Regions from separate parts of the Ensifer sp. ENS02 genome, predicted to be linked through region 3. Evidence: riboswitches for the same ligand, from Rfam matches in the RefSeq annotation. Region 3 holds a riboswitch; each other region holds the start of a gene.

Region 1 (4,685 bases), on a different contig from region 3:
CCAGTCTGTCCGACTACCCCCATGCTTCCGGCTGCGAAAAGAATATCCTGATCTATGACAGCGCCGCGCTGATTGCGGCGTGCGGCGATGCCGAGGCGCGGCGTTCTGTTCTGGCGGAGATCTGCGAGGTACTGGCGACCGGGCCTGGCGTGGCGGTTTTCAAGCGCGCCTTTGCCGATACGACAGCAATCGACGTCGCAAGCGGGGTCTTTGACGCCATCATCGAAGAGCAACATCGCAGCAACAGCGGCGGCGGCGATCACTTCGCCAAACCCGGCGCCAATGACCGCATCTGGAACTCGCTGGAAAAGCACTGCCTGAACGCGCCGGAGAATTTCGCCTCCTATTACGGCAATGCCGTCATAGCGCTCGTCAGCGAGGCTTGGCTCGGGCCGAACTACCAGATGACGGCGCAGGTCAATCGCGTCAATCCTGGCGGTGCGGCGCAATCGGCGCACCGCGATTATCACCTCGGCTTCCAGACCGCGGCCGTGATCGAGCAGTATCCGGCGCATGTGCACAAGCTTTCACCGGTGCTGACGCTGCAGGGGGCGGTTGCCCATTGCGACATGCCGCTCGAAAGCGGACCGACGCTGTTCTTGCCCTATAGCCAAACCTATGTGCCGGGCTATCTGGCGCTCAACCGGCCGGAATTCCGCGCCTATTTCGACGCACACCACGTGCAGCTTCCCCTCGAAAAGGGCGACGTTGTCTTCTTCAACCCGGCGCTCTTCCATGCCGCCGGCACCAACCGCTCCCGGGATATCCGCCGCGTGGCCAACCTGCTGCAGGTGTCTTCGGCCTTCGGTCGCGCAATGGAAACCGTTGACCGACTGACCATGAGCGCGACGCTCTATCCGGCCTTGCGGGCCTTGCTGGCGGGCGGGACGCTGACGCAGGCGGAAGCGGCCAACGCGATCTCCTCCTGTGCCGAGGGCTATTCGTTCCCCACCAATCTCGACCGGGATCCGCCACTCGGCGGGTTGGCGCCGAAGACGCAGGCGCAGTTGATGCGCGAGGCTCTCACTGCGGGGACGGGCGAACAAGAGTTTCTCTCGGTGCTGGAGGCGCAGGCGAAGCGCAAGCTGAGCTGACGAGCGAGTTACAATTTGACAGGCTCCCGGTGTGTTTCAGCCGGGAGCCGCAGCCGTTTCAAACGATCATTTCCAAGGGAGGAATTCGATGAGTGGACAATTGCAAGGCAAGATCGCCATCGTCACCGGTGGTACGCAGGGACTGGGCGCGACGATTGCTGGCCTTTTCGCCGAGCGCGGCGCTGAAGGCATCGTCATCTGCGGCCGCAACGCCGCCAAGGGGCGGGCGAAGGCCGAGCAGATCGGCAAGGCAAGCGGCGCGAAAGTCGTCTATGTCGAGGCCGATCTGGAAAAAGTAGAGGACACCCGCAAGGTGGTCGCCGCTTGCGACGCGGAATTCGGCCGGGTCGATGCGCTGGTCAACGCCGCAGCTATTACCAACCGTGGCACGATCCTCGATACCACGCCCGAACTCTTCGACCGCATGTTCGCGATCAATGTGCGCGCGCCGTTCTTCCTGATGCAGGAGGCGGTGAAGATCATGCGGCGGGAGAAGACCGAGGGCACGATCGTCAACATCGGCTCGATGTCGGCGATGGCCGGCCAGCCGTTCATTGCCGCCTATTGTTCGTCGAAAGGCGCCCTCGAAACGCTGACCAAAAACACGGCTTATGCGCTTCTTCGCAACCGCATTCGCGTCAACGGCCTGAATATCGGCTGGATGGCGTCCGAAGGCGAAGACCGCATCCAGCGCGAGTTTCATGGCGCGGCTGCCGATTGGCTTGAAAAGGCGGCGGCCGGCCAGCCTTTCGGTCGGCTCGTCGATCCGGCCGAAGTGGCGCGGGCCTGCGCCTATCTGTCGTCGGCCGAGTCCGGGCTGATGACCGGATCGGTGATTTGCTTCGATCAGTCGGTCTGGGGCGCCTATGACGGCTCGCCGCATCCGGTCGCTCCGCTTTGAGGCGGAGGCAAACGACTAAGCTCGACAGTAGCCGGCGGAAAGTGGCGCGCCATGTCTCGACCGGGTTGGCGCCGCTTGTCTTTCTCAAACGGCTGTGCACTTAGTGCCGTCGTCAGGTGCCCGCGAAAGCGGGAGAATCGGGAATCCGGTGTCATTCCGGAACGTGCCCAACGCTGTGACGGGGACGATCGCGTCTAAGAGAGCCTTGAATTGATTCAAGGTTTTGCCACTGGATCTTCAATCGATCTGGGAAGGCGAGGTGATCGGTTGAACCGAAGTCAGAAGACCGGCCTGGCGAGATAGACCGAACCCCGCGTGGACGGCGGGAGGTTTTCGCATTGTTGGGGATCGAACGATGCTGACTGAACCGAAAGGCGGCCTTGCGGCTGCCGGCGCCTTTTCGCTGCCAGAGCGGGAGGCCGTCTACCGTGCCATCGAGACACGTCGCGACGTGCGCGATGAATTCCTGCCCGCGCCATTGCCGGATGATCTGATCTTGCGCCTGCTGGCCGCTGCGCACAGCGCCCCGTCCGTGGGCTTCATGCAGCCGTGGAACTTCGTGCTGGTGCGGGCGGAAGAAACGCGTGAGCGCGTCTGGCAGGCGTTTCGCCGCGCCAATGACGAGGCCGCGCTGATGTTCGAGGCGGAACAACAGGCCAAGTACCGTGCGCTGAAGCTGGAAGGCATCCGCAAGGCGCCGCTCAGCATCTGTGTCACCTGCGACCGCACGCGCGGCGGTGCCGTCGTACTCGGGCGCACCCACAATCCGCAGATGGACGTCTATTCCACCGTCTGCGCCGTGCAAAACCTCTGGCTTGCTGCGCGGGCCGAAGGGGTGGGCGTCGGCTGGGTGAGCATTTTCCACGAGGCCGAGATCAAGGCGATTCTCGGCATCCCAGATCATATCGAGATCGTTGCCTGGCTCTGCCTCGGCTATGTCGATCGCCTCTATCAGCAGCCGGAACTCGCCGTGAAGGGCTGGCGCCAGCGCCTGCCGCTCGACGAGCTGGTTTTCGAAGACGGATGGGGACGCAGCAAGGAGAAGGCGTAAGGCCTCGTCCGATCAATTCTGGACCGGCTGATAGGCCGGTCCCTTCGGATGCTTGAGGTCGATGGCGGTTTCTTCCTGCGGCAGGTAGGTCGGGCCGACGACGCGAACCTTGTTCTTCGACGGATCATAAGGCCGCTCTTCGGCCGGCGCCTTGGCGGTATTGCTCGCCGCTTCCGGCTTCTTGGTCTCGATGACGATGATCGACGACTGGTCGTCACCGATCTTCGTTCCGTTTGCCTTCGGTGTGGTCGAGGCGGTCTGCGATATCTGGCAGCCGCACTGGCCGGGTTTTCCGACAGCGCGGGTGCGATAGGCAAAGGCGTTGGGCATTTCGGTATAGGGACGGCCGGTCACGGCCGAGACCATCTTGTCGCTCTCTTCCGTGTTGAGGTCGTGAAAATAGAGCTCGGTCTCAGCCCCCGGACAGCGCGCCCGACAGGCCTGCTCGTCGCGCGGGAAATCGGCCGGCGTCGCATCTGAAGAAACCGGGAAAAAGGCGCCGTCGCAGGTACGCACGCACATGGTTCTGAGCGTGCCGCTATAGTAGCGCTCCTGCGGTGCGTAGCCGTCTTCGCCTCGGCCGAGCATCGGGCCGTAGGCGTCTTCCGGCGGCAGGTCGGCAACGATGTTGCGGTGGCTTTCCGGCACGTCCGGTTCCACGCTTGCGAACTCCTCGCGGTCACCATAGCAACCGTTGATCTCCAGCGCGGCGAGGATGCGGCGCCGGCTGTCGTCGCTGCCGCCGGCGACGATCTGCTCGCGCTCGGACTTCAGCATGCGCAGATTGTCTTCCATCTCGGCGATCAGGCTGTTGAGGCCGTAGCAGGTGTCGGGGTCGCCGCCGTCGAAGCCAATGGCGTTGCCGCCACCGCAACCCGCGCGGCGGCGGTCGTTCTTTGCCCGCCGCAGCTCGATATTCTGCCGCGAGATCGCGCTTGCGTAGTCGCGCGCATCGGCATTGCTGGCGACGTAGTCAGGCAGTTGCGCGAGCCGCGCGTTCAGTCGGTCGCAGGCCGTCGATGCCAGTGACGGACCGGCACCGATCAGAACCAGAGGCACAAGGGCCGCAGCGACGTGTTTCATGCGCGTGAACACGGGCGAAAGTCTCTTCCTGTTGCCAGGTCGGCGCCGACCTTCTGCGGGTGGCTGCCAGCGGCATTCCTGTTTCGCCTCCATCATAGAGCTTGTCGGTGATCGTGCAACGACAAGCGACGGTTTGCGTTAACAGCGCAGATCGACTGATGCGCTTAGGCGGCGCGGGCGGTTTCCAGCGACATCGGACGTTCGAGCACGGTACCTTCGATGGCAGCGACCGCCTTCATCCGCGTGAGCAGATCCGGCGTTACTTCCCAGGCGACGGCAACCGCGAAAACGGAGCCGATGCGATGCGGTTCGGCGATACGCTCGCCCGGGCATCCCATGCGCCGGAACATGCGCTCCAGGAACACATCCGTCACCGTGACGATGTGGCTGATGCCGGAAGCAAGGCCCAGCTCGCCGACGCCGCACATCAGTTCGGCGGCCGCGACCGTCACCTGGTTCGAGGCGCGGTCCTGCGAGATCTCGGGCTCGATGCAGAAGCGGCTGGATTCCCAGACCGAAGCGCTGCGGATTTCCGGATTATCGCCGAGCAGGATCG
Region 2 (4,685 bases), on a different contig from region 3:
AGTCGTGATAGGCGCGGGTGATGCCCGGTTCGCTCGCCTCGCTGCCGCCGCCGAGCTTGGCTTCGTATTCGCGGCAGGCCGCCGGAAGGTCGATGCCAAGAAGCTTGGGACCGAGCTGGGCGAGGATGATCGCCGAGCCGATCGTGCCCCAGATATAGGTCACCGCATAGGCGATCGGGATCTGGTCGGCAAAGGTCTTGGCCTGCTCCGGCGTCAGCCCGAGCGAATTGATCTGGTCGGTCGCAACCCCGATTGCAGCCGAGATCGTCTGCGAGCCGGCATACATGCCGGCGCCATAGCCGAGCGGCAGCCCGGCAATCAGCGCGCAGAGATAGGGAACGACGAGGCACAGCACCAGCACGGAGAGCGCAAAGGCGATCTGTTTCGGTCCATCGGTGCTCAAGCCCCGCACGAATTGCGGCCCGACGCCGTAGCCGACGGCGAAGAGGAAAATCAAAAACAGGGTGGATTTCAGGTCGCCGGAAACCTGGATACCCAGCTGTCCGATGAGAACGCCCGCAAGCAGCGTGGCGGTGACATTTCCAAGGTTGAACCCCGCGACCTTGATCGGACCGATGAGGAAGCCGATGCCGAGGGCGAGGAAGACGGCGACAGGCGGATAGGTCCGAAGCGTGTCGACGAAGAAATCAATGGGATTCACTGATGCTATTCCCCTCTGAAAGTTGAGTTGCCGTCACTTCATTTCGGGATCTGCGCGGCTAAGTTGAGCTTGTTTCCGAGGCTTGTCGATGCCCAATCTTAATCCCGGCAATTGTCGCTTCGGTCGTCGAAATTCTCAACGGGCATAGGGTTACGTGAGCGTAACGTATGTTACATTTCAGCGTTTTTACTTGGGGTTGGGGATCGAGGCCGCCGCGATGTGTCGGTCGCATTCGATCGCAAGACCGCGGCACTGGCCCGGATCGCGATGGCACTTCAACTCTGGTGTTGTAATTCGTAACGTTATCTCCCAACGTGAGGCATGAGGCGTTTTCTCTTGGTTATGCTTGGAAAAGTTGCTGGGCACGGAACGGCGCGTCTTGCTGCTTGCGATAGGGGCGTCAGAACTTCGAGGGCTTGAGAAAAAAGCGGTGTCGTCTCCGCAAGGCGGCCGGTTCGTAAGGTGACGAGGAGGGGAAGCAATGATGGACGAGGTTATCCGAAGGCTCGGCGCACTTGGCGTTCAGCTCCCGACGCCGCCGAGGCCGCTCGGCGCCTACCGCGCGGTGATCGAGGCGGGTGAGATGCTTCATGTTTCGATGCAGGGGCCATTGCTGGACGGGCGCTTCGTGCATACGGGGCTGCTCGGGCGCGATGTGACCATCGACGAGGGGCGCAAGGCCGCAGAGTTGGCAGTGCTCAACGCGCTGGCGCAGATCCATGAGCATCTCGGCCGTTTCGAGCGTATTCGCCAGATCGTCCGGCTGGAGGGACATGTCGCCTGCACTGAGGATTTCCTGGAGCACCCGAAGGTACTCGACGGTGCTTCCGAGCTTCTGGCGGCCGCCTTTGGCGAAAGGGCTGGCCATGTTCGCTCCGTCTGCGGCGTGCGCAACCTGCCGGGCAACGCCTCTGTCGCGGTGACGCTGACGGCCGAACTCTTGCCGCCGGAGTTCTGAGGTAGCACGGCACGTCTTTTAGCGTGGTCGCTATCGCGGGCGTCGGATTGTGTCCGGCGCCCAATTTTCGACTTGCGCTACGTAATGTTATTTTATAACATGCCTCGCATGACGAAACGCCGCATGTTGATAGATCCCTCCCGCCTGTGTCGTGCGGTTGTCTCATCCGCCGATTCATGCGAGGAAGGCGTTGATGGTGCTGCGTCCGCGACAATGCGGAAGCGGCTGAAAAGGGAACACGGAACGGACGACCCTGATGGGGCCGAGACCGTGGCTGCCCCCGCAACTGTGAGCGGAAAGCGCATTCACACCATGTCACTGGTCGAAGACCGGGAAGACGTGGATGCGCCACGACCCGCGAGCCAGGAGACCTGCCATCGAACCGATCAACCACAACGGACGGGGTGTTCCGATGGAAAAGAACTGGCTTTCATACGACGGTTTTCCGTCCTCTTGCCGTTTCGCCATCTCTTGCCGTCAGTCCGGCGGAGGGCAGGAATGGCTGAGCCGAATTTCCGACAGCACAAGATAACGGTCTGCACCGATTGCCGCTTCACCGGCGGCCCATGCGTGCCCGGTGCCGAGCTGATCAAGCGGCTCAACCTGAGCATCGCAGCGCTCGGCGCACCGCTCGATCGCGACTTCTCGATCGCCGGAACGGTCTGCATGGCGGCCTGCACGCGGCCCTGCACCATCGCCTTCCAGGCGACGGGGAAGGCGACCTATCTCTTCGGCGACGTCTCGCCGGAAGAGGACATCGACGATCTCGTGCGCTTTGCCACAACCTATGCCGAGCGTGGCGATGGCATGACGCGGGCCGCGGAAAGGCCGCGCGGGCTGAAAGGCAAGACGCTTGCCCGCATTCCCGCGGCGATGCTCGTCTCCGAAGATCTCGGCGGGCACTTCCAATGAGGTCGCGCAGAGGAACGAACCCATGAGCTGCAACGCAACGGGTGCAGCCCTCACGGTCGAGGGCCTTCGCTGGGGGCCGCGTTCGGGCCTGACGCTGGTCAACGACATCGGCTTTGCGATCGCGGCCGGCAGCCGGCTTGCGATCCTCGGGCCGAATGGCGCCGGCAAGACCTCGCTTCTGCGCTGCCTCTACCGGGCGGTGCAGCCGAACGCCGGCCGTGTTTCGGTCGATGGCGTCGATCTCTGGTCGATCTCGGCGCGCGAGGCGGCAAGGACAATCGCCGTCGTCTTGCAAGAGATGCCCGGCGATTTTCCCTTCAGCGTGCGCGACGTCGTGATGATGGGACGCATTCCGCGGCGGGAGGGCCTGAGCGGCTGGAACGATTTCGACCGCGAGCGGGTGCAGCATGCGCTCGCGCATCTCGATCTCGCCCATCTTGCCGGTCGCCAGTTCTCGACGCTTTCGGGCGGTGAGAAGCAGCGGGTGCTGATCGCCCGCGCGCTGGCACAGGAACCGCGCATCATCATCCTCGACGAGCCGACGAACCATCTCGACATCCGCCACCAGCTCGAAATCCTCGAGCTCTTGCAAACGCTGAAGCTGACGATCGTCTCGACGCTGCACGACATCAACCTCGCCGCCGAGTTTGCGACAGATGTCGCGATCTTGACCGCCGGGCGGCTGACGGCCTTCGGCCCGCCCGAAGAGGTGCTCAGCCCCAGCGAGCTTTCGGCCGCCTTCGGCGTCACCGCCACCGTTCACAATGCCGCTGCCGGCGGCGCCCGCTTTTCCTTTTCACTTCCTCGACAGGGATCGATTTCATGAAGATCAATATTGCCCCATTTTCCCTTCTTTTCGTGCTTGCCGCCGCCACGCCGGCGCTTGCCTATCCGGTCACCGTCAAGAGCTGCAACCGCGAGGTGACCTTCGACGCGGCGCCGAAGCGGGCGATCGCCAACGACGTCAACCTGGTGGAGATGATGCTGGCGCTGAGGCTCCAGGACCGCATGGTCGGCTATACCGGCGTTTCCGGCTGGAAGACGCTGGACGAGAAGCTGCGCGAAGGCGTCAAGGAACTGCCGGAGCTTTCGGAGAAATATCCGACCAAGGAAGTGCTGCTCAACGCCGATGCCGACTTCCTCTTTGCCGGCTGGAACTACGGCATGAAGGTCGGCGGCGAGGTCACGCCCGAGACATTGGCGCCCTTCAAGATCGGCGTCTACGAGCTGACCGAATCCTGCATCCACGTGATGGCCAAGCAGAAGCCTGATATGAACGACATGTTCGTCGATCTTCTCAATCTCGGCCGCATCTTCGGCGTCGAGGATCGCGCCGAGACGCTGGTTGACGGCTATCGTCGCCAGCTTGCCGAGATCACCAAGGCGAACGCCGGCAAGGCTAACCCGACGCGGGTCTTCGTCTATGATTCCGGCGAAGAGAAGCCGTTTACTTCCGGCCGCTTCGGCATTCCGACGGCGATGATCGAGGCCGCCGGCGGCGCCAACATCATGGACGACGTGGAAAAGAGCTGGGTGGAAATCTCTTGGGAACCGGTGATCGAGCGCAACCCGGAAGTGGTGGTCATCGTCAACTACGGCGAGGTGAAGGCCGAGGACAAGATCGCCTTCATGAAGAACAATGCGGCCTTCAAGAATGTCGATGCCGTCAAGAACGATCGCTTCGTCGTGCTCGATTATGTCGAAGCGACGCCAGGCCCGCGCAACATCGACGCCATTGCCAGGCTTGCCAAGGCCTTTCAGGGCGAGGGCCTGTAAGCGATGCTGGCTGAGGATGCGTCGCCTGGTCCCGTCGCCGTTTCACGCCTAGCGCCGGCACGGGCGCTGAAGGCGGGTGCCGGTCTCATGACGGCGCTTTTGCTGCTGGCCTTGACCGTCACGGCCGGCGTATCGCTCGGCTCGGCGCCGATCCCGGTTGCGACCGTCTGGTCGATCATCGCCAGCAAGATTTCTCCGGGCAGCGTCGAGGCTTTCTGGTCGGCGGGGCGCGAGAGCATCGTCTGGGACGTGCGCCTGCCGCGCGTCATGCTGGCGGGCCTCGTCGGCGCCGGGCTGGGGCTGACTGGCGCCGTGCTGCAGGCGGTCACGCGCAATCCACTTGCCGATCCGCATCTGCTCGGCGTTTCCTCCGGCGGC
Region 3 (4,685 bases):
AATTGGTGCCGTTCGATGAGGGTGGGTGCGGAGAAGATGCCGCACACTATCTTACCCTCGTGGTGCCGCCGCCCGTTGCAACCGGTCGACGATGGCTTCCCCCAACCCGTCCGAAGGGATCGGCCCGAAGGCGATGGTCTCTGCGCCGCTGGCATCCGCCCGCTTCATATAGTCGAAGAGATTGGCGGCGGCTTCGCGCAGATTGCCAGTCGGGCTGAGATCGAGAACGACGGCCGCCTGCTCTTCGCCGGCGATCCGATTGCCGCCGAAACGGATCAAGGCTTCGCCCGCATGCACCTCGGCGGCATCGAGCCGGACGGCAGCGCCGGGCGCGTAGTGCGAGGCGAGCATGCCCGGCGCCTCGATCGTCGCTCCCGCCGTCTCCGGCCGGGTCACCGGACGGCCAAGCAGGCGTTCGATCTCGGCGGCATCGAGGCCACCCGGCCGAAGCAGCCGGATCTCGTCGCCATCGACCTTGATGATCGTCGACTCAAGGCCGATTTGGGCCTGGCCGGCGTCGAGGATAAGTTTCAGTTTGTCGCCGAGATCGGCTTCCACATGGACCGCATTGGTCGGGCTGATCTTGCCCGACGTATTGGCGCTGGGTGCGGCCAGTGGTCGCCCGAAGTGGGCGATTACCCGGCGGGAAAAACCGTCGGGCATGCGGATGCCGAGCGTGTCGAGGCCGGCGGACGCCAGCGCATGAACCGTGCTGTCGGCGCGCTGCCGAAGGATCAGCGTCAGCGGGCCGGGCCAGAAGGCTTCGGCCAGCTGCCTCGAAATCGGATCGAAATGCACATGGGCTTCGGCCATCGCCATGTCGGAAACATGCGAGATCAGCGGATTGAAGCGCGGGCGCCCCTTCATCTCGTAGATGCGACTGATCGCATCGGGATTGGTAGCGTCGGCGGCAAGGCCGTAGACGGTCTCGGTCGGAATGGCGACCGGCTCGCCTTCGGCAAGAACGGCGCAGGCGCGCGCGATCGCGCGGTCCGGTTCTCTATCCGTGTCGATGATCTCAGCCATGCCGTTTCCTTTCCGACGCTTCCTTAACGGACGCACCGGAAAAACAGAACGATTTTCTTTGAAGGAACCGGTTCGGCTCAGAGGCTGCGAATGATGCGACGCAACGCGTCATCCTTGGCGCCAAGCATCAGTACGTTTTTCAGCGCGACCTTGGGATCATCGGTGCGAAACAGCAGCCCGTTGTCACGAAAGTTGCGGTTGATGACCATTTGCCCGGCTTCGGCGCCCGGTTCGATGGCGACGGCGAAGTACATGCGTGAATAGCCGGGCTGGATACTCTCGAAAAAATGCGTCTCGTCGCCCAGGTTGCAGAAGAAGTTGGCGAAGTAGAAGGACCAGGTGATGTCCTTGGAGGGAGTAACCGGCGTACGCGCCGCCGTCACGTGACAGTAGCCGAGATGCGGCCGGCCGACGAGCGTGCGGTGGAAGATCATCTTCGGGAACTGGATCGAGGTGTGGAACCCGTTGATCCGCTTATGGGTCGTGTCGCCGGCGGTGCTGAGCTTCTTGCCCGTCCTGTCTGCGACTTCCTCATAGCTCAAATACCGGCGTTCGCTCGGCAACCATTGCCTGCGGTTGATCCGGCCGGTGCGCAGGAATTCGGTATGAACCGCCACCTTCGGCGGGATTGTCGGCAGCTTCTCGGCTGTCGCGTCGTAGTATCTCAACTTTGCCATGATCGTCAGCGCGCCATCTGCCTGCCTGCAGGACCTCTCTCGTCCGCCGGCTAGGCTAGCGGCTCATGGTTAATGAATGATTTCGTCCTGGCTGCATCATTAGCGTTCTCTATCTGACGCGATGTCGCAAACGGGCGAAGCCCTCCCGCATCTGCGCCGACCGCGCCGCAAAAGTCGGCAAATGCCCAAGATGTGATCTATCTATATGTTTGCAATGTAAAAATTCTAAGACGGTGGCCTTTTGTCACGGTTTTTTCCGTGTCGTCATTCTGGAATTGGATGTCGCTATCGGGCAGCTGCCAAGGCGACTTCCGCGATTACATATCCTTACTCAAGGTGCCGTCTTCGAAGGGAAGATGGAGAATTGGGAAGCCGGTCAAATCCCGGCGCTGCCCCCGCAACGGTGGTGGAGCGAAAGCCTCGGCAAAGGCCACTGGACGGTTCGTCCGGGAAGGCGCCGGGCAGGTCCGAAAGGACGGCTCCTGAGCCCGGAAACCAGCCTTGACGGACATAACCGTAACGGGTTGCGGCGGGCAGCCGGATCGGAGCCTCAAACGCATGGGTGTGCGCCCGTGCGGGTTCCTGTCCTGCCTCTCCGAAACATGGCGCATGAGGACAGGACATGGACACCAGAAACGATATGCTTCGAAAGCTGAAGGGCAGGCGGGACGGCTACAGCCTCGACCGGGCCTTTTACATCGATCCCGACTACTACAGGCAGGATCTGGAAAACATCTGGTACAAGGATTGGCTGTTTATCGGCCATGACTGCGAGATCCCGCGGGCCGGCAATTACTTCACCGTCCAGGTAGGCGACTACCCCGTTGTCATCACCCGCGACCGCCAGGGCGCCATCCGGGCGCTGCACAATTCCTGCCGCCACCGCGGCTCGCGCGTCTGCACGCAGGCGAAAGGCTCGTCGGCAAAGCTTGTCTGTCCCTATCACCAGTGGACCTACGAACTCGATGGCTCGCTGCTCTTCGCCCGGCAGATGGGAGAGGATTTCGACAAGGCCGCCCACAGTCTGAAGCCGATCCATTGCGAAACGGTCGGCGGCTACATCTTCATCAACCTGTCGGAAAAGCCGATGGATTTCACGGCGTTCCGCGACATGGCCTTACCGTATCTCGCGCCGCATCGGCTCGGCGAAACCAAGGTCGCGTTCGAAAGCACCATCATCGAGAAGGGCAACTGGAAGCTCGTCTGGGAAAACAACCGCGAATGCTACCATTGCGCCGCCAATCATCCGGAACTCTGCCGCACCTATCCTGAGGCGCCGACGGCGACCGGGGTGCAGGGCGCAAAGGATGATCCTGTGATCGCCGAACATTGGGCGAAGTGCGAGGCCGGGGGCCTGCCGAGCGAATTTAAGATGTCGCCGACCGGTCAGTTCCGCGCCGCCCGCATGCCGCTTGTCGACAATGCCGAAAGCTACACCATGTCGGGCGCCCGCGCCGTCAGGCGGGCCCTGTCCGCCGACGTCTCCCAGAGCCAGATCGGCACGCTCTTGATGTTCCACTATCCGACCACCTGGAACCATGTGCTCGCCGACCACGCCATCACCTTCCGGGTGCTGCCGCTCGGGCCCGAACTGACGCAGGTGACGACGAAGTGGCTCGTCAACAAGGATGCGGTCGAAGGCGTCGACTACAATCTAGAAGAACTGACGCATGTCTGGACCGAGACCAACGATCAGGACCGTCAGATCGTCGAGGAAAATGCCTTCGGCATCCGCTCACCGGCCTATGAGCCCGGTCCCTATTCGCCCGAGCACGAGGGTGGCGTCATGCAGTTCGTCGAGTGGTACTGCAAGTTCATGGAGCAGCGCCTTGCCGGCGACGCGGCTCCGCTTTCAAGGGTCGCCTGACATGCAGATGGCCTCTTCGTTTCACCATTTCGACGCGCTGCATGTCTGGATCGACCGGCAGCAGATGCTCGAATGCACATCGGCGGTCGTCGAGACCGCCGATGTCATGACCTTCACCTTCCGGACCGAAAAGCCCGCCTGGTTTCGCTATCTGCCCGGGCAATTCGTGACCCTCGAACTGCCCGTCGCCGACGAGCCAGTGATGCGCACCTACACCCTGTCGTCGACGCCCTCGCGGCCGCTGTCGATCGCCGTGACCGTCAAGGCGCAGTCAGACAGCATCGGCACCCGCTGGATGTTCGAGCACCTGAAGCCCGGAATGAAACTCCGCGCCTTTGGCCCGCTCGGCGATTTCAGCTTCGTCCGCCATCCCGGCGACAAATACCTGTTTATCTCGGCCGGCTCCGGCATCACGCCGATGATGTCGATGACGCGCTGGATGGCGGACTGCGTGCCAGAGACGGATGTGACCTTCATCTCCTGCGCGCGTCGTCCGGAGGACCTGCTGTTCCGTTCGGAGCTGGAGGTTCTGGCGACGCAGATGTCCGGGCTGAACCTCGGCTTCATCGTCGAGGGACATGAGGCACGCCACGGCTGGCACGGGCTTCGCGGCCGCATTGATGGCGCCAAGCTGCCGCTGCTTGCGCCCGATTTCATGGACCGCACCGTTTTCTGCTGCGGCCCCGAACCGTTCATGCGCGGCGTGCGCGAGATGCTGAAATCGGCCGGTTTCGACATGGGCCGCTACCACGAGGAGAGCTTCCAGCCGGCGGCGGCACCCGCCGCGGAAGAGATTGCCGTGCGCGCCGGCGCCGCCGACGAGGGCGAGGTCCAGGCCGCCAAGATCGCCTTCACCATGAGCGGCAAGGAGATCGAGGCCAAGCCCGGCCAGACGATCCTGCAGGCGGCGCGCGCCAACGGCGTCAGGATCGGCGCTGCCTGCGAAGGCGGCATCTGCGGCACCTGCCGGGTGATGAAGGTCTCAGGCGAGGTGGATATGAGCCACAATGGCGGCATTCTCGACGACGAGATCGATGAGGGCTACATCCTTGCCTGCTGCTCGCGACCGCTTGGCGATGTCCAGATCGAAGCCTGAAGGCGCTGACGCATATCGC

Evidence for each region. A riboswitch is a leader RNA that binds a small molecule or an ion and turns the genes downstream of it on or off. The one in region 3 is predicted to bind cobalamin.
Region 1: linked by a shared signal. The riboswitch ahead of bluB (5,6-dimethylbenzimidazole synthase) and the one ahead of IB262_RS15350 (aromatic ring-hydroxylating dioxygenase subunit alpha) in region 3 are both predicted to bind cobalamin.
Region 2: linked by a shared signal. The riboswitch ahead of IB262_RS02670 (DUF1636 domain-containing protein) and the one ahead of IB262_RS15350 (aromatic ring-hydroxylating dioxygenase subunit alpha) in region 3 are both predicted to bind cobalamin.

The regions. Positions count from the first base shown of each region.
Region 1 is NZ_JACVAO010000001.1:753,362-758,046, forward strand. Features, by position in the region: gene IB262_RS03815 (phytanoyl-CoA dioxygenase family protein) at 1-1,094, shown strand, start outside; gene IB262_RS03820 (SDR family oxidoreductase) at 1,183-1,995, shown strand; cobalamin riboswitch at 2,093-2,305, shown strand; gene bluB (5,6-dimethylbenzimidazole synthase) at 2,351-3,046, shown strand; gene IB262_RS03830 (DUF2865 domain-containing protein) at 3,059-4,129, opposite strand; gene IB262_RS03835 (acyl-homoserine-lactone synthase) at 4,294-4,685, opposite strand, start outside.
Region 2 is NZ_JACVAO010000001.1:519,545-524,229, forward strand. Features, by position in the region: gene aspT (aspartate-alanine antiporter) at 1-661, opposite strand, end outside; gene IB262_RS02665 (RidA family protein) at 1,143-1,619, shown strand; cobalamin riboswitch at 1,797-2,013, shown strand; gene IB262_RS02670 (DUF1636 domain-containing protein) at 2,118-2,531, shown strand; gene IB262_RS02675 (ABC transporter ATP-binding protein) at 2,554-3,357, shown strand; gene IB262_RS02680 (ABC transporter substrate-binding protein) at 3,354-4,307, shown strand; gene IB262_RS02685 (iron ABC transporter permease) at 4,395-4,685, shown strand, end outside.
Region 3 is NZ_JACVAO010000006.1:347,308-351,992, forward strand. Features, by position in the region: gene IB262_RS15340 (L-threonylcarbamoyladenylate synthase) at 52-1,026, opposite strand; gene IB262_RS15345 (DUF6656 family protein) at 1,104-1,703, opposite strand; cobalamin riboswitch at 2,021-2,222, shown strand; gene IB262_RS15350 (aromatic ring-hydroxylating dioxygenase subunit alpha) at 2,326-3,570, shown strand; gene IB262_RS15355 (hybrid-cluster NAD(P)-dependent oxidoreductase) at 3,572-4,666, shown strand.